DNA from 4 places in the Neobacillus sp. BP17 genome. Region 1 is predicted to be linked to each of the others. Evidence: riboswitches for the same ligand, from Rfam matches in the RefSeq annotation. Region 1 holds a riboswitch; each other region holds the start of a gene.
What was found. Region 1 has a riboswitch for S-adenosylmethionine ahead of mtnK (S-methyl-5-thioribose kinase). Riboswitches for the same ligand answer to the same signal wherever they lie in the genome.

Region 1 (4,518 bases):
CTTATCAATACATTCCTTCTTCGCTCATACAACTCGTTTAATTCCTTTACACAGTCTTGAGGGCCAATTAAGGCCTCCGCAGCAGCCTCCTGTACGGCTCCAAATAAACTGACATACAAATGGTCTTGTAAAAGTTCAATAGCGGAAATGACGCTCTCATTCCCAATTGCAAAACCAACACGCCAGCCTGCCATATTATAGCTTTTAGATAAGGTATAAATTTCAATTCCAACTTCCTTTGCCCCTTGAACCTGTAAAAAACTTACTGGTTTCTTACCATCAAACCCGATGGCACCATAGGCAAAATCATGAACTATACAGATATCATGTTCATTCGCTAGTTTGATTGTCTCCTCAAAAAATTCATGAGTCGCTACCGCACCAGTTGGATTATTAGGATAATTGAGGAACATTAGTTTTGCTCTATCTAAAACATCCCCATTCAACTCACCATAATCCGGTAGAAAATTATTTTCCTCCCTTAGCGGCATCCTTACCATTTCGGCTTTTGCAAGTGCAACCCCTGACAAATAATCCGGGTAGCCTGGATCAGGCACGAGGATGGTGTCGCCGGGATTTAATAAACACTGCGGAATTTCGACAAGACCCGCCTTACCGCCAAACAGTATAGCCACTTCTTTATCTGGATCAATGGGAATTCCATATTCTCTAAAATAAAAATCAGCAGCAGCTTGTTTTAAATACTGGTGCCCTTGAAAGGGAGAATATTTGTGATTTAATGGATTCACCGCGGCTTCCTGAAGTTTTGCTACGATATGTGCCGGTGTTGGCTGATCGGGGTTCCCTTGCCCCAAATTAATCACATCATACCCCTGTGAAATATATTCCCCGACTTTTTTAACGAGTGAAGCAAAAAACTGCTTAGGAAGACTATTTAAAATCTCTGATGTTGAAAATTGCTTCATGGTTCTCACCTGCTTTAATGATTTATAAAAGTAATTCTATTGTTAAATTCTAGTCACAAATGATATAACTTTTATAACAGCTTGTAAAGAAAAAATTCCGAAAGTTCAAACGAGGTGAAGATTCGTGAAATTAAAAATTTCATGTATACAAATGGATATCGCCTTTGGGGATCCAAATAAAAACTATCAATCTGCTGAAAGACTCATTGAAAAGGCTGTAGCCGGCCAGCCAGATATCATTGTACTACCAGAGCTGTGGACAACAGGGTATGACTTAACTCGTCTAAATGAAATTTCTGATAATCATGCTGGTAAGACCATTGATTTCCTTCAAAAGGCAGCAAAAAGGTACCAAGTAAATTTTGTTGGCGGATCTGTAGCCAACCGAGAAGAAAACGGTATAAAAAATACCTTGCTCATTGTCAATAAGGAGGGTAAACTCGTACACCAGTATAGTAAACTTCACCTGTTTAAGCTAATGGATGAACATGTTTATTTAGAAGCAGGCTCTCAAAAAGGACTATTTGAAATTGAAAATAATAAATTTGCCGGGACTATTTGTTATGACATTCGCTTTCCGGAGTGGATTCGAGCACATACATCTGAAGGGGCTGAGGCACTGTTTGTGGTTGCCGAATGGCCAGCGCAGCGATTGTCTCATTGGAGAGCCCTTTTAATTGCCAGAGCCATTGAAAATCAATGTTATGTCATTGCTTGTAACCGTGCCGGTCAAGATCCTAATAACCAGTTCGCTGGGCATTCCTTAATTATCGATCCGTGGGGAGAGGTAATAGTGGAAGCTGAAGAAAGCGAAGAAATTTTATCTGCAGAAATTGAGACGGATTTAGTCAAAGAGATTCGTAAACAGATCCCTATTTTCATTGATAGAAAACCCGAATACTATAATTAATTTTCAAAAAATATTGACAATATTATTTTATTGCTGATATGATTTTCACCAGTAAAATAAATATTCTCTTATCACGAGCTGGCTGAGGGATTGGCCCTTTGAAGCCCAGCAACCGACCTTAAACAAATTGGATAATAGAGTGCTTCCTGCGCTTAACGATTCCAATAAGGCACGGTGCTAATTCCAACAGAAGGATTATCTTTCTGAGAGATGAGAGGTGCGATAGACAATTTGTCTTCCCGAGCCTCTTTCAAATGAGAAAGAGGCTTTTTTGTGCCTAATGCACAATGAAGCCTCCCAAAAACAAGGAGGAGCCATTATGAGTCTACTAAAACAGAAAACATACCAACCATTAACTAACGAGAGTGCTGTAGAACTTGCACTGGAATTAAATATTTTTCCAGGCACTGCTAAACTCTCCTGCAAAGAGATTGGCGACGGAAATCTCAATCTTGTTTTTCATATTGTCGAAGAATTAAAAGGAAAAAGTATTATTATTAAACAAGCTCTCCCATATGCAAAAGTAGTTGGTGAAAGCTGGCCATTAACACTGAAAAGAGCAAAGATTGAAGCAGATGCCTTAAAAATTTTCGGGCAAATTGCTCCTGAATATGTTCCAGAAGTATTATTCACAGATGATGTCCTTGCTGTAACTATTATGGAGGATCTTTCCCATCTTTTGATCGCAAGAACTGGCTTTATTAAAGGTGAAAGCTATCCATTAATTGGTAAACATCTGGGTGAATATCTTGCTAAGACATTATTTTACACTTCTGATTACGGATTAGGCCCTGGAGTAAAAAAAGAACGTGTCCAACAATTTATTAATCCCGAATTATGCAAAATCACTGAGGACTTGATCTTTACCGACCCATTTATGGATGCAGATACAAACGAATTTGAGGATAGCCTTCGTCCAGCAGTCGAAGCTCTTTGGCATGATGAAGAACTAAAATTTCATGTAAATGTCTTGAAGAAAAGCTTTTTAACGGAGGCTGAGGCCCTCCTGCATGGAGATTTACATACTGGAAGTGTGTTTGCTAGTAATTCTGAAACCAAAGTAATTGACCCTGAATTTGCTTTCTACGGACCTGCAGGCTTTGATATAGGTCAAGTATTTGCGAACCTCCTTTTCCAGGTTATTGTGAATGAAGAAAAACGTGATCTTTTCATCAACCACATTGAAACCGTATGGAATGTGTTTGAGGAACAATATACATTCCTATGGAATACAGAAAATAAAGAGATTGCTGTAAAAACTTCTACATTCTTAAACTATCAGATATCCAAGTTTTTTGGGGATACCCTCGGGTTTGCAGGCTGTGAATTAATCAGAAGAACCATTGGCCTTGCACATGTTGCAGATTTAGATGGGATTGAGGACGAGCAAACCAGAATCACTACTAAACAAAAAACGATTGAACTCGGAAGAATCCTAATAAAACAACGAAATGAAATTAAGGATCTAACATCATTTATCGCAACTATAAAAGAACGTATATAGGTAAGAAAAGCAATCCATTTTGGATTGCTTTTCTAGTCGATTTTTGCCCACATCTCTTCTGGGTTTAGTTCATAAATACCATTCTCTCGAAACATATAGTGATTAATGATAAATTCCCGGCGAATGGTTGCATAGTCATCATGGAATTGTTTTATAAACTCATTTAATTGTTTTTCTTCGTATTTTTCACCCATTTTTAACCCCTGTATCATGTGTTCAAATACGATTAATTTCTTTTTTCGTTGTGCTGGAATATTTTTTAGTTTCCCAGTTTTCGTAAAGAAATTTTCGATGATTTTTTGTCTCTCGAGACTAGACTCGACCATTTCATCCAACTCCTCTCCCTTTTTTTCTAACAGTTCTGTAAACACCTTTGCCTGCTGATTTATCAGTGATTCGTTTAGGTAAAAGTAGATAGTATTCTTGACTCTTCTGTCATAAACCACATGAACTTCCCGTAATTTCTTTAAATGATGTGTAATCGTTGGAGCAGACAGGCCAAGCTTTCCAGCAATCGCCTGACCGTGGAGTGGGCCTTTCGCCAATATGGCTACTATTCGAATTCTTGTTGGATCTCCCATTGTTTTATAAAAAGATACGATTTTATCTAATTGGATCAATTTCCTACCTCACTTTTTTATAATTTCGATAACTATCTAATTAGATATATATCAAATTAACTTTACCATGTCAATAATTAAAAAAAAACACTCCCAAAAGGAAGTGTCTTTGATCTATTCTACTATTTACAACATTGGATTTTCATCTTTTGCTTTTAGACGCTGCCATCTTTTCTCAACTTCAGCTTCAAACTCTTCTAACATTGGCTTGTTCTCTTCTTTTAGTAGATGTTTTGTTTTTCCCATATACTTTAACCAATCCGAAAGTGGAATTCGTTTATTCTTTTCTTCTGGATTGTAAGTGATTGTTGTAACACCCTGTTCGACTTCATAAAGCGGGAAGAAACAAGAGTTTACCGCAGCCTCCACAATGGTTGTGCCAAAACGGTCATCGGATTTCCAGTTAAGTGGGCATGTGATGAGAATTTTACCATAAACGGTTCCAACATTTTGAGCATACCATTGTGCTTTTGCACCCTTTTTCACTAGGTCCTGAGGGAATGCCTCGGAACCAGTAAATACATATGGAATATTCGTTGCTGCCATTATTTGTGCGGT
Region 2 (4,518 bases), 2.5 Mb from region 1:
TCAAACGTGAATTTGTTTAAGTAACTATATTACAAAAGTATCGTATCACGGATAAAAAGGGGTGTCAATGAAAATAGTTTCTTATTCAAAAAAATAAGTTTTAGGCATTAACGTTTAATGAAGTTAAACCAGTTGCCGAAACAATAGCCGACTCTAGGTCTTCAATCAGATCTTCTACATTCTCGATCCCGATGGATAGGCGAATTAAATCCTCTGTTACACCTGCAGCGATCAGGCCTTGGGCATCTAATTGCTGGTGAGTGGTGCTGGCCGGATGAATAATTAAACTTTTTGCATCACCAACATTGGCCACATGTGCCCAAAGTGTGATGGAATCAATTAATTTAGCCCCTGCTTCTTTTCCGCCTTTAATTCCGAATACCACCATCGAACCGGCACCTTTTGGTAGATACTTTTTAGCTAGTTCATAATCGGGATGGGATGGATGACCAGGATAGGAAACCCATTCTACGGCAGGATGGTTAGTTAAGTAATCGACGACTTCTTTAGTATTCGCGACATGCTCCTTCATCCGGACATGCAGAGTTTCAAGTCCAAGGACAAACTGGAAGGAATTTTGCGGACTTAATGCCGGCCCTAGATCACGAAGCAATTGGACACGTGCTTTGATAATATAAGCCACCGCGCCTAAGGCTTTTGCATAAACCAAATCATGGTAGCTTGCGTCTGGTGTTGTAAAGCCTGGGAATCTTGGAGAATTCCAATCGAATTTACCGCCATCAACAATAATTCCGCCCGTTGTCGTTCCGTTCCCTAATAACCACTTAGTAGCGGAATGAATGACAATATCTGCTCCATGTTCAATTGGACGGCAAAGGTATGGAGTGGCAAAAGTATTGTCAACGATTAGTGGTACACCTGCTTCATGGGCAATTTCTGCTACTTTTTCAATATCGAGGATGCGCAGGCTTGGATTACCAATTGTTTCCGCAAAGACGGCTTTTGTTTTGGCAGTGATCGCTTGGCGGAAGTTTTCTGGATTTTCTGGATCTACAAATTTCACATTAATTCCATATTTCGGAAGAGTCACTGCAAATAAATTATAGGTGCCTCCATAGAGATTGGAAGCCGAAACAATTTCATCGCCAGCCTCAGCAATATTTAAAATGGCAAGAGTAATAGCGGCCATTCCGCTCGCCACTGCTAAGGCACCAACACCGCCTTCTAATAATGCGACTCTTTCTTCAAATACAGTGGTCGTTGGGTTGTGTATTCGTGTGTATATGTATCCAGACTCTGCTAAGCTAAATAGGTTTGCAGCATGCTCAGTATTCTTAAATTGATATGCATTGTTTTGGTAAATCGGAACAGCGCGGGCCCCTGTTACCGGATCTGGAGTTAAGCCGCCATGGACACTTAATGTTTCAAAACGATATTTCTTTGGATTTTCACTCATCTTGCTTCCTCCTTTTTTTGACAACTCACCAAACAAAAACCCCCGCTTCAGAGAAGAGGGGGCTCACACTTCTCATCTTCCAGAGCTGATTGCTCTGCTGGATTTAGCACCGTGTTATTATGTAGTAAACCGGTTGCTGGGCATCAAAGGGCCAGTCCCTCCGCCACTCTCGATAAGAATGTATTGATGAAATTGTAATAATTGGTTAAATATTCTAATTACAATGTTATCTAAATTTTAATTCCGAGTCAACAGGTTTGATTAAAAATTTGTAATTTTTGCGATATGATCCTGCGTTTTTGTTAAATAGAAGATAGACTCCAGTAATAATGTTGTGCGGATGGGAGCAGAAATACTTAATTGACCGTTTCGTTCAAGAGTCCGCAACCTTTCCTCCCCTGTAAGCAACTGTCTCATCGCATAAAGATCCCCACGAATCTCAGGTATTGTTTGAGTCTCTTTGCTATCATGGAGGATGAAAATTTCCCTATCCTTCATGAAGATTTGATAGGTATTTTGTTCACAAATTAAATTCACTCTTGTATGGATATGCTCAAGTAACGGCAGTAAATGCCCTTGCTGCTTGATTGCTAATTGAAAGGTTTTCAATACCTCTATCATCTTCCATCACTCCGGTCTACGCTCTTATATTTACTATACAAGACATAGGCCAGAATTCCTCTTTAAATTGGTCGACAATTATCTACTTGGCAGGGCGGTAGTGAGAGAATTTCCTGAGAAATATGTCGGAAATCGGAATTTCCTTGGTTTTTCAACGAGGTTTGTCCGTAAGGTTGGGATTCATTAAAAAACAGATGCACATGTGCATCTGCTCTTATAATATCTGCTGTTTTATTTTATCGAGTAAAAAAGGTACGGAGTGGAAGGCGTAGAGTGTTTCTTTTACTTCTCCAGCCTCGACCAATAACAGGCAAGGAACACTTTCAATTTCATATTCCCTAGCAAGGTCTGGATAGAAGTTTAGGTTCATTTTACCCATATCTACCTTTACTAGTTCCTCGATGACCTGGAGCATTTTTGAAGCTACCTGACATGTCCCGCACATTGGTGTATAGAAATACACTAATCCAGTTGCCTTCCCTTCAATAAAGGAAGATAATTCTATTCGATTCCATTCGTTCATTTATCGTTTAACCCATTTCTAAAAATTCAGTATGCACATCAATATTTGCACCTAATAGTACGGTGGCTAAGTGGTGAACTGGTGCGGTCGCTACCTCACGATACATTCGGTCGATATATAAATGTTCGGCTTGGGGTAACTCGCGTTTTAATTGCTTGCGAAGTTTCTCACCGGAGAAGTCAGCATCGACAAGAATATAGACATCCTTATCTTCAAGGAAATCAATCAATTCATCTAATTTTGTAATACTGATGGTCCCATTTGTACAAATGATTTCAACTGGTTCCTTCACGATTTTTTTTACCTTATTTTTATCCGACTTTCCTTCGACAATAAGAACTTTGTCAACATACGAATCATTCATCATCCATCACCTGTATTAGAAGTTGTTTTATGTTAACATATTCTAAATTATTGATTACGTGTGCCTTCTTCTGACTATGTTAACCATATCATTATTGTCTTTTGAAAAAATAGGCTTGTGACTATAGACCCAAGTTACTCAGCTAGCACCAGCCGCCCTCATCACAATCAGTATACTTAGCATCCGACCCTTCACTTGTCGTCAGGTGTTGATAAATCTTCTGCTGCTCCACTTCAAAATGATGCTCTAATTCCACCTGCATGTGATCTGTCAATTTCATTTTTCCAATTGGCGTATTATCAAGAAACAATTCCATTTCTCCATTTTTCATTTTGCCAATAACCCGATCGGTTACGTCTATCCTTTGCTGCTTTAATGCCACGCTCCCACCCTCTTAAATATATTTATTATAGGTTTCCCAAAAATAGTAGAAGAAAAAGTGGGAATTTAAGAGAAAAAGCACCTTGACAAGGTGCCTTTCCCTATTTTTTAGTCTTCTTTGATCATTTCTTCATATTGTTCAGCAGTCATAAGCTTATCAAGTTCGCTGCTGTCAGATAGTTCAATCACAATCATCCATGCCTTTTCGTATGGTGATTCGTTAACAAATTCAGGGCTGTCGCTTAAATCTTCATTCACTTCCACGACTTTACCGCTGACAGGTGCATAAAGCTCAGATACAGTTTTTACAGACTCTACGCTACCAAATGGTTCGTCGGCAGTTACTTCATCGCCCACTTCTGGAAGCTCAACAAAAACGATATCTCCTAGTTCATGCTGTGCAAAAGCAGTAATCCCGACACGAACTTTTTCTCCTTCAACCTTAACCCATTCATGTTCCTCTGAATAACGTAATTCTTTTGGTGTACTCATCGCTAAATCCCTCCATTGTTTTTTCTAAAAATCTATCATCGAAATAAATCGATTCCCATTGTGATGAAGAGCCGGCTTATCGCCACATTTTTTCAAACTCTTCTTCTTTAAAGCCTACGGTGACACGTTCGCCATCCGTTAAAATTGGGCGTTTGATTAACATGCCATCGGAAGCAAGTAATTCGAGCAGTTCTTCCTCTGTTGCAGACTTCATTTTATCCTTTATACCTAATTCACGGTATTTCATACCACTTGTATTAAAGAATTTCTTTAATTCCAGTCCGCTTTTTTGATAAAGATCCTGCAACTCCTCACGACTTGGAGGATGTTCCACAATATGTACTTCTTCATAGGAAAGATGATGGGCATCCAGCCATTTCTTCGCGTTTCGACAGGTGCCGCATTTCGGATACCAATAAAAAGTCAGTGACATTCATTTCACCGCCCTTTCCCGTAAAAATCTTAACGTCACTTGAATATTATCATAACGTTTTTCAAAATCCTAATGCAAAAAATATGTACTAATTTAAAAAATTCGACTAATTTTTCAAAATTCCTTCCTATTCTACTATAAAAATTTAGGCTCCCTTTCTAATCGAAAGGGAGCCCATTTTCATTAAACGATATAGCGCTCGGCTTCAATGATAACATCGGCTGCTTCACGTTTTTTCGCTATCACATTAATCGGGGTATGACGCGTAAATTTACGAAGCGACGATA
Region 3 (4,518 bases), 400 kb from region 1:
ACAGGAACAGTGGGTTCACTGCCGACGGTTGACTTTATGCGTGCTAATTTTGGTCAAGCGGTCATTATTACTCCAAATGATATTCCATTTCCTCCTAAGGGCATATTGGTTGAAGGTGAAATTAATAATGAAATGATTGTAACGGGTGATCTGGATTTAAATTTGTTATATGAAGTAAGAGAACGAGGATCGGTTACAACCTGGCGTGATCGCAGAACTGATTTATACACAGACTGGGAAAAGTAAACAGAAGGGGTGGGTTTAGTATGTATCGAAGTGAATTTTACGTTTTTGACCAAGAGCGGCCTGTTCCGGTTATCATTCGCAATTATACCAAACAGGATTTTGCCGATCTTATCAAGATTCAATCCGAGTGCTTCCCACCTCCTTTTCCATCAGAATTATGGTGGAATAAAGAGCAACTAACCAATCATGTGGACCTGTTTCCAGAAGGTGCATTATGTATTGAGGTTGATGGTGAATTAGCCGGTTCGTTAACCGCCTTAATTATCGATTTTGATCCCAGCGATAAAAACCATACGTGGGAAGAAATCACTGACCATGGATACATCCGAAACCATAATCCAAGTGCGAATACCTTGTACATTGTTGATATCAGTGTCCGACCCAGGTACCGTAAACTAGGGCTAGGAAAATTGATGATGCATGCTATGTACCATGTTGTTATTGAGAGAGGTTTAGAGCGCTTACTAGGCGGGGGTAGAATGCCAGGTTATTATAGAGTAGCTGATAACATGACACCGGAGCAATATTTAGCATCAATCATAACGGGAGATTTAAAGGATCCTGTCATTACATTTTTGCTGCGCTGCGGCCGTGTCCCGGTAGGAATTATTGAAAACTATCTAGAGGATGAGGAATCCTGTAACAATGCTGTATTAATGGAATGGAAAAATCCTTTTAAATAAATGGGGGGTATATTTATGGATTATATTAGAATCACAAGTATAGATGATCCGAATTTTAGAAAACTGCATAACTTAATGGGAGAAATTTTCCCGCCAGAAGAAGTCCTGGCATATGAGCTATGGAAAGAGCCATTAGAAGATCCGAGTATTCGAGTATTCGTGGCAGTCGATGGCGATAAAGTCTTAGGTGCAACTGAATACCGTTATTATCCTGATTGGAATATTGCCATGACAGATTTTACGATTATAGGTAAACCTGGCCTAAGCCTTGGTCGATTTTTAGCTCAGAACCGGTTAAAGGATTTACAACAATTAGCAAATGAAAATGGAAAAGAGCTTTACGGAATGTTTGCAGAAATATACGATCCTTACAGAGTTGAACATCACGAATTTGGCGGCGTAAAGGTTATGGACCCTTATGTGCGACGTGAAGTGCTTTCCCATTTGGGTTACAAGCGGTTAGATTTCTCATATGTTCATCCATCCTGGGAAAATAATGGGGAAGCCGTAACTGGGCTAGATTTATGTTTCATGCCATTAGACGATGAGCTTAAATCTCTCCCAACTAATCTTGTAAAGGATTTCCTAACAATCTATTACTCCATACTTTCAAACAAACCGAAGGAATGGTTAGAAATGATAGACCGTCTAGGAGACAAGGGAGAAGTAACCCTGTTACCTTTGTAAAAAAAGAAATTTCAAATAATATTGACAACAGCAATGGATTCAACTAGAATTCTCTTTATAACTTGGAAATTTAATCAAACAATTACATAAAACTCTTATCCAGAGCGGCGGAGGGACTAGGCCCGATGAAGCCCGGCAACCATCAAGGTAAATCTTGAAAAGGTGCTAATTCCTGCAGGTTATTTACCTGACAGATAAGAGGAGGAAACTAACCCTCTTCTTATGAAGAGGGTTTTTTCTATTTAGCCATGTCTATTATAAATGAAGGGTGGATCAATATGTCTGTGATAAAAGTAGCGATTCTAGGCTTCGGAACAGTCGGGGAAGGTGTTTATAGAACGATACAATCCCATGCAGAAGAACTTGAGGGAGTATTAGGAAAAAGGGTCGAAGTCGCAGCCGTACTAATTAGAAATATGCATAAAAAGAGAAATATTAATGAAGATGTATTAGTCACTGCAGATTTCAATGAAATTTTAAGTCTACCTCAACTTGATGTTATTGTCGAAGCAATCGTCAATAAAGAACCCACTTTTACATTTTTAAAACAAGCGATTCAAAAAGGATGTCACATAATTACAGCTAATAAAGAAATGTTTGCACACCACGGGAATGACCTGCTCGAGTTAGCAAAGCTTCATAATGTTTCAGTAGGTTACGAAGCGACAGTTGCGGGCGGTATACCTGTTATTCAAACCTTAAGGCAGCTATTAAACGTAAACCGTGTTCATCACGTGCAAGGCATACTTAATGGAACATCGAATTTCATCTTAACGGAAATGCGTGAGAAGAAGCAGTCCTTTGCTGACGCCCTAAGTTTAGCACAGGCAAAGGGGTTTGCTGAAGCAGACCCAACCAATGATGTCGAGGGCTTTGATGCTTTTTATAAAACAATGATTCTAAGCAGAATTGCATTTGGTGAGGAACCAAATTGGGAGGATGTAGAACGAGAAGGGATTACTTCAATTACAAGTGAATTAATCGAGGCAGCAAAAAGACTTGGACTTAGGTTTAAACATATTGCAAGTATTAGTAAGAAAGGTGATCAAATTAAAGCCGCTGTTAGACCAGTCCTTGTTGGAAAGTCTCATCCTTTTTATTCTATTGAAGGGGTAGAAAATGCCGTTAATGTTTACACAGATCTTGTTGGTAGTATTACATTACAAGGACCAGGTGCCGGCATGTTTCCAACAGCAAGTGCAGCAATTGAAGATTTAGTTTATGTCTGTCAAAATAAGCGGACAAATAAGTATTTCACAAAGACGCCAGCAATTCATTTAGGAGATAAAAAAGAGCATGCAGACGAATTATGGATAATTCAAGGTCTCACAAAGGATTTTAAAAACCCATTGGTCACATGGATTACTCAAACTAGTGAGGAGACAGCAATCATCCGGACAAATACCGAGTTAATTAAACAGTTAATGAGTGAACAAAACATAAAGTGTTGCTTTCAAATTTTAGGGGAATATGAAATGGAAAGCAATGATAAAGAAGTATCATTAGCCGCCATATAGTTTGAATGAAATCATAAGCAATTATTCCGTAAAAAGAGCGCATAAGCTCTTTTTTTTGTGAATTTCTATGCTCCTAATTGGAGGGAATCGACAAAAAGCAAAAAAATATATACAAAGCAACCTATAAATGGGGATAAGTCTAGTCAAAATCAAATTGTATTCATATTGTGTAAAAGCAAAACCCAAATGGACTAGTTATTTATAAAAGTAAATTGAAGAGGTGCGTCATGTTATGGAATAGCCTAAATGGTCGTTTATTAACGAATCTGAAAAATACATTTACCTATGAGTTTTGGGTATTACCCGAAAATGTTCATCATATCGATAAGCAATCTCGGGAAAAGTCAGTGGATGGTACAGGAACAAATTATGTGATTGGGCCAGGAAAAGGGATGACCGATAATGATGCGGGAGTTAGTGTTTCAATTGGACTAAATGGAATAACGATTTATGAACATACGAATGAGAATATATATGCGGTGTTAGTCCATGAAGCCAGTATTAATGATCTAATTCACATTGCGGTTGTCTATGATGAAAGAGAGCCGCAGCTATTTATTAATGGGAAGTTTGTAAAAAAAGGTGATAGAAGCCCTAAAGACTATATCTACCCATCTGGGATGATTGGTGGACTGCCAGGTCTGTTCTTTAATGGTGATATTATCGAAATTAGACTTTGGGATCATAGCCGGACAAAACAAAATCTTAATGATTTTATGAATAAAAAGCTTACAGGAAACGAAAAAGGGCTATATGGTGTTTGGCCAATTCCAACTGTAAATGAACAAGAACCACAGAAAGTAAATCCAAAAACCAAAAAGTCCTCAAATAACAAGGACACAAGCTCCAAAGAGAAACTTAATAAAGAAACCCCAGTAAATAATAGCCAAGATATTGAAGTAAGTATTATTATTCCTTCCCTAAATAAATATCCACTAAATCTCCTGACTCTTTACTCACTAGAATATCAAACGTTCAATCCTTCAAAAATGGAAGTTATTTTTATAGATGATGCTTCAACTGACCAAACGGAAGAAAAGATAAAAGGTTATAAGCCTCCCTATCATTTCAAATATGTACGAAATGAAAAGAACCTAGGAAGAGCAAGCGTACGAAATTTGGGCATTCGTACAGCAAGAGGGAGCACTCTTATTTTTCTTGATGCAGAAATGATAACAGAACCTGATTTTGTTGAAAAACATCATAAGTTCCATCAATCAAAAAATAAGCATATTTTGTCAGGGGTAATGCATTCAAAAATCATCTATTCATGCATCTTTCCAGAATTTACTCCAGAGAAAATTAGCACGATTGCAACTTTAACAAAAAAAGATAATTTGCTTAATTCTAGGTTTAATAAATATAAAGATTCAATTAAACAACCG
Region 4 (4,518 bases), 2.6 Mb from region 1:
AATCATCAGGATTTTCTAGTCCAACCGATAAACGAACAAGACTATTGGTAATCCCGCGCTTTTCTCGATCTTCTTGAGGCATCGCAGCATGGGACATTTTTGCCGGATAAGAGAGAATAGATTCTACCGCTCCAAGACTGACAGCAAAAACAGGTATTTCCACGTTTGCTAAAAAGGTTCGCAATGCATCTTCATTTGCTAATTCAAAAGATAGGACTGCTCCAGGTCCAGCAGCTTGATTCTTCTGAATGTGATATTGCGGGTGACTTTCCAGTCCTGGATAATGGACCTTATCAACAAGCGGGTGAGCATTTAAAAACTCTGCTAGTTTGATAGCTGAATTTTGAGATTGTTCCAAGCGTACGTGCAGTGTTTTGATTCCTCTTAATACTAGCCATGCATCTTGAACGCCTAAGATGGCCCCAAATCCATTCTGTAAAAAGCCTAATCTTTTCGCCAGGTATTCGTCATTGACGACTGCAAGTCCCGCAACAACATCACTATGGCCAGATAAAAATTTCGTCGCGCTGTGCAGGACAACATCCGCACCTAGCTCTAATGGTTTTTGATGTGAAGGGGTAAGGAACGTGTTATCGACGAATGTTAATGCACCCGTCTCCTTTGCAAGGTTGCTTATTGCTCGTATGTCAGTCACTTTCATTAATGGATTCGATGGTGTTTCTACATAAAACGCTTTTGTGTTCGGCTGAATAGCTTCTTTTACTTCCTCTAAATTTGTCATATCAACAAAGGTATGGTCAATTCCAAGTCGGGTGAGAACTTGCGTGACCATCCGAAATGTCCCGCCATACACATCCTCTGTAATAACAATATGATCACCTGCAGAAAGCAAGAGGAACGCTGTTGAAATGGCCGCCATCCCAGATGAAAAGGCAAATCCTTTGATTCCACCTTCGAGTTCTGCAATCACATCTTCAAGTGCTTCTCTTGTCGGATTTAAACTGCGGCCATAATCATACTTGCCAAACTGATCGAAGTCCGATTGGTGGAAGGTTGATGCATGCTGGATCGGTACACTAACCGCTCCAGTTACTGGATCAATTTTGTGCTTATTATGAAGGAGTCTGGTTTCAAAAGTATATTGATCGTGTGACATTAGGCAATCACTCCTTCTTGAACATGGATAAATGCTTTTTCTAAATCTTCTATTATGTCCTGTGAATCCTCAAGTCCTACGGAAAAACGTAATAACCGGTTACAAACGCCTGCTTGAATTCGAACTTCTTCTGGAATATCCGCATGTGTTTGTGTTGCCGGATAGGTAATAAAGCTTTCTGTCCCACCTAAACTTTCCGCAAAACTAATAAGCTTTAAACCTTGTAAAAATGGATTAACCCAAGTTTCGTCTTTGATCCTAAAAGAAACCATTCCACCTCGGCCAGGGTAAAGGACATCTGTCACCGCATCATGCTCCGAAAGAAATTCGACGATGTTTTTTGCATTTTTTTCATGTCGTTCCAACCGAAGAGACAATGTTTTCATTCCGCGCATTAATAACCAAGAATCAAAGGGACTTAGCACCGCTCCAGCACCGTTATGGTGGAAGGCCAATGCTTCACAAAGTTCTTTCCCAGTTGCAACAACAAGGCCGGCAAGGACGTCATTATGTCCACCTAAGTATTTCGTTGCACTGTGGATGACAATATCCGCACCAAGTGTAATCGGCTGCTGCAGGAGTGGCGTATAGAAAGTGTTATCCACGATTAATAATAATCCGTGCTGCTTTGCAATTTTTGAAACTGCCGCAATATCAGATTCCTGCATGAGCGGATTGGTTGGTGTTTCTAAGAAAATAGCTTTTGTTTGCGGGGTAATTTTCTTTTCAATCTCATCCGGACAACAGGTATTCACATATTGAGTCGTTAAGCCCCATTTTTTATATCCCTTTTCTAATAGGCGGTAGGTACCTCCATATAAATCTTCACTGACGATCCATTCGTCACCAGATTCAAATAGTGCAAGGATCAGTTGAATGGCCGCCATACCAGAACTGCATGCATATCCCTGATCCGCATTCTCTAAATCAGCAATAGTTTTCTCAAGGAGCTGGCGTGTTGGATTTCCTGTTCGCGTATAGTCAAAGCCAGTTGATTGGCCAATACCCTCATGGCGGAAGGCCGTTGAAAAGTATACAGGTGGGTTAACCGTTCCAGTAGTTGTTTCACTTCGGTTACCTATTTGGGCAAGTTTCGTATCGATTTTGTACATAACGGACACTCCTTAGTAATAAAAAAATTAATATAATATTTCACATTAACGCGATTGAGTAATAAAGCTTTTTGATAAATAAAAAAAGTCTTCTTATAAGAAGAAGACTTTTGTATGCACAACGCACTTGTCATTCTTCTTATCTAGCAAATTAGTAAATTTGCAGGACTTAGCACCTTTTCAATGAGAATAAACATTGAAGGTTGCTGAGGTGTCGCAGGGCCCTTCCCTCAACCTCTCTTGATAAGAAAACAATTATTTAGATTATTTATAAAATTTACTACAAAATTCGTGTTATGTCAAATCGTTTTTAAAGTAAAACATAATAATGAAGAAACTAGACGGAAATTCTTTATAAAAAAATATATAAATAGTTAATTGAAAACTTGTTGACAGTGGTAGTTTATGGATTTATTATAAGGTTATAAATTGTTCTTAATAAAGAACTATTATAGGTATTATGCAGTGCTAATTTATTAGTTGTGATACATAAAGTTGATAAAATTATACCATAGTTTTGGGAAATTAAATTAAAATAATTTCTATTAGTTAATTATGGAATTGGTGTTCTATTTAGTGAACCTATAATTCGATTAAAAAATTGTAAAACTGATGAAATGTATAGCAGGAGGAAAAGATGAGCGCTATAGCCGGAATATATCATTTAAACGATGAACCAATCAATCTAGAGCACGGAAACCGGATGATGAAAGAATTAGAAAAATATCCGGCAGATGATATTCAAACTTGGCATAACGACAAAGTCTTTCTTGGCTGTCATGCACAGTGGATTACACCGGAGTCTGTTGGTGAAAAGCTTCCTTATTATGACCATGAACGGAAGTTAGCCATTACAGCTGATGCGATTATAGATAATCGAGATGAATTGTTTGAGAGATTACAAGTTGATAAAAGGAAAAGAAAAGAAATCACTGACAGTGAACTAATTTTGCTTGCTTATCATAAATGGGGAGAGGAATCTCCGAAATATCTAATTGGGGATTTTGCATTCATGATTTGGGATGAGAGAAAACATAAACTTTTTGGTGCGAGGGATTTTTCTGGGGCACGAACCCTTTATTTTTATCGGTATAAACAGAGATTTGCATTTTGTACAGTAATACATCCACTACTATCATTACCTGATATTGAGATGGAACTTAATGAGCAGTGGCTTGCTGAATACTTGGTATTGGCGGGAACGATTGATGCGGTAAATACATCAATTACACCATATAAAAATATTGAACAACTACCTCCTTCTCATAGCATTTCGTTAGTTGGAAATAAAATTAAGTTTACTAGATATTGTAATTTAATACCTGAAAAACAATTAAATCTAAAATCAGATGAAGAATATGTTGAAGCCTTTCAAGATGTTTTCCAAAAGGCAGTCACCTCAAGATTACGTACTCATCTCAATGTGGGGGCACAACTAAGCGGTGGATTAGATTCGGGAGCTGTTGTTAGCTTCGCCGCAAAAGCTATGCGGGAAAGTAATAAAAATTTACATACCTTTAGTTACATCCCTCCAAAAGACTTTGTAGATTTTACACCAAAGCAATTATTGGCTGATGAAAGACCATTTATTAAATCAACTGTACAACATGTTGGGGGTATAAAAGATTCCTACCTGGATTTTGATGGAAGGAATTCATATTTAGAAATCGACAGTTTACTGGAAGTTTTGGAGATGCCATACAAGTTTTTTGAGAACTCCTTCTGGTTAAAGGGAATGTTTGAGAGAGCCAGTGAGGAAGGAGTAGGGTTATTATTAAACGGTGATCGAGGGAATTTCAGTATTTCTTGGGGCTACGCCATGGATTACTATTCGATGCTTTTAAAGAGGTTAAAATGGTACCGCCTTTATCAAGAATTAGATGAATATTGTAAAAAGGTTGGCGGAGCAAGATTACGTAGGTTACCGGATATTGTTAGAGTAGGTTTTCCGGTTATAGACAAATTTTTTCAGCAAGGTACTCCTTATAAACTTCCTACAATAATTAATACGGAATTTGCCAATCATACTGATATTTATAACAAGCTAAAAAAATATGGCATAGAAAAATCTGGATGGTTTCCTACATCAACTATATATACTGAAAGAAAAAGGCATTTTGAGAATATGTTTATCTGGAATGCAGGGAATACTCTTGCTGCAAAACTATCATTACGTTACTTACTATCAAAGCGGGATCCAACAAATGATATACGTGTTGTACGTTTTTGCCTATCTGTTCCAGAAGATCAATATGTTCAAAATGGCATGGATCGGGCTCTTATAAGAAG

Region 2: linked by a shared signal. The riboswitch ahead of AC4QJR_RS23690 (O-acetylhomoserine aminocarboxypropyltransferase/cysteine synthase family protein) and the one ahead of mtnK (S-methyl-5-thioribose kinase) in region 1 are both predicted to bind S-adenosylmethionine.
Region 3: linked by a shared signal. The riboswitch ahead of AC4QJR_RS05845 (homoserine dehydrogenase) and the one ahead of mtnK (S-methyl-5-thioribose kinase) in region 1 are both predicted to bind S-adenosylmethionine.
Region 4: linked by a shared signal. The riboswitch ahead of AC4QJR_RS23310 (methionine biosynthesis PLP-dependent protein) and the one ahead of mtnK (S-methyl-5-thioribose kinase) in region 1 are both predicted to bind S-adenosylmethionine.

The regions. Positions count from the first base shown of each region.
Region 1 is NZ_CM184198.1:1,636,037-1,640,554, reverse strand. It holds gene AC4QJR_RS07890 (pyridoxal phosphate-dependent aminotransferase) at 1-926, opposite strand, end outside; gene AC4QJR_RS07885 (carbon-nitrogen family hydrolase) at 1,051-1,836, shown strand; SAM riboswitch class I at 1,902-2,053, shown strand; gene mtnK (S-methyl-5-thioribose kinase) at 2,156-3,340, shown strand; gene AC4QJR_RS07875 (DUF2087 domain-containing protein) at 3,373-3,957, opposite strand; gene AC4QJR_RS07870 (thiamine pyrophosphate-dependent enzyme) at 4,087-4,518, opposite strand, start outside.
Region 2 is NZ_CM184198.1:4,837,637-4,842,154, forward strand. It holds gene AC4QJR_RS23690 (O-acetylhomoserine aminocarboxypropyltransferase/cysteine synthase family protein) at 101-1,417, opposite strand; SAM riboswitch class I at 1,487-1,596, opposite strand; gene AC4QJR_RS23695 (hypothetical protein) at 1,679-2,038, opposite strand; gene AC4QJR_RS23700 (thioredoxin family protein) at 2,253-2,561, opposite strand; gene AC4QJR_RS23705 (toprim domain-containing protein) at 2,569-2,925, opposite strand; gene AC4QJR_RS23710 (YusG family protein) at 3,068-3,307, opposite strand; gene gcvH (glycine cleavage system protein GcvH) at 3,415-3,798, opposite strand; gene AC4QJR_RS23720 (arsenate reductase family protein) at 3,875-4,231, opposite strand; gene AC4QJR_RS23725 (acyl-CoA dehydrogenase FadE) at 4,415-4,518, opposite strand, start outside.
Region 3 is NZ_CM184198.1:1,236,752-1,241,269, forward strand. It holds gene AC4QJR_RS05830 (carbon-nitrogen hydrolase family protein) at 1-246, shown strand, start outside; gene AC4QJR_RS05835 (GNAT family N-acetyltransferase) at 267-929, shown strand; gene AC4QJR_RS05840 (GNAT family N-acetyltransferase) at 945-1,616, shown strand; SAM riboswitch class I at 1,709-1,817, shown strand; gene AC4QJR_RS05845 (homoserine dehydrogenase) at 1,895-3,133, shown strand; gene AC4QJR_RS05850 (glycosyltransferase) at 3,361-4,518, shown strand, end outside.
Region 4 is NZ_CM184198.1:4,767,874-4,772,391, reverse strand. It holds gene metC (cystathionine beta-lyase) at 1-1,117, opposite strand, end outside; gene AC4QJR_RS23310 (methionine biosynthesis PLP-dependent protein) at 1,117-2,229, opposite strand; SAM riboswitch class I at 2,366-2,479, opposite strand; gene AC4QJR_RS23305 (lasso peptide isopeptide bond-forming cyclase) at 2,867-4,518, shown strand, end outside.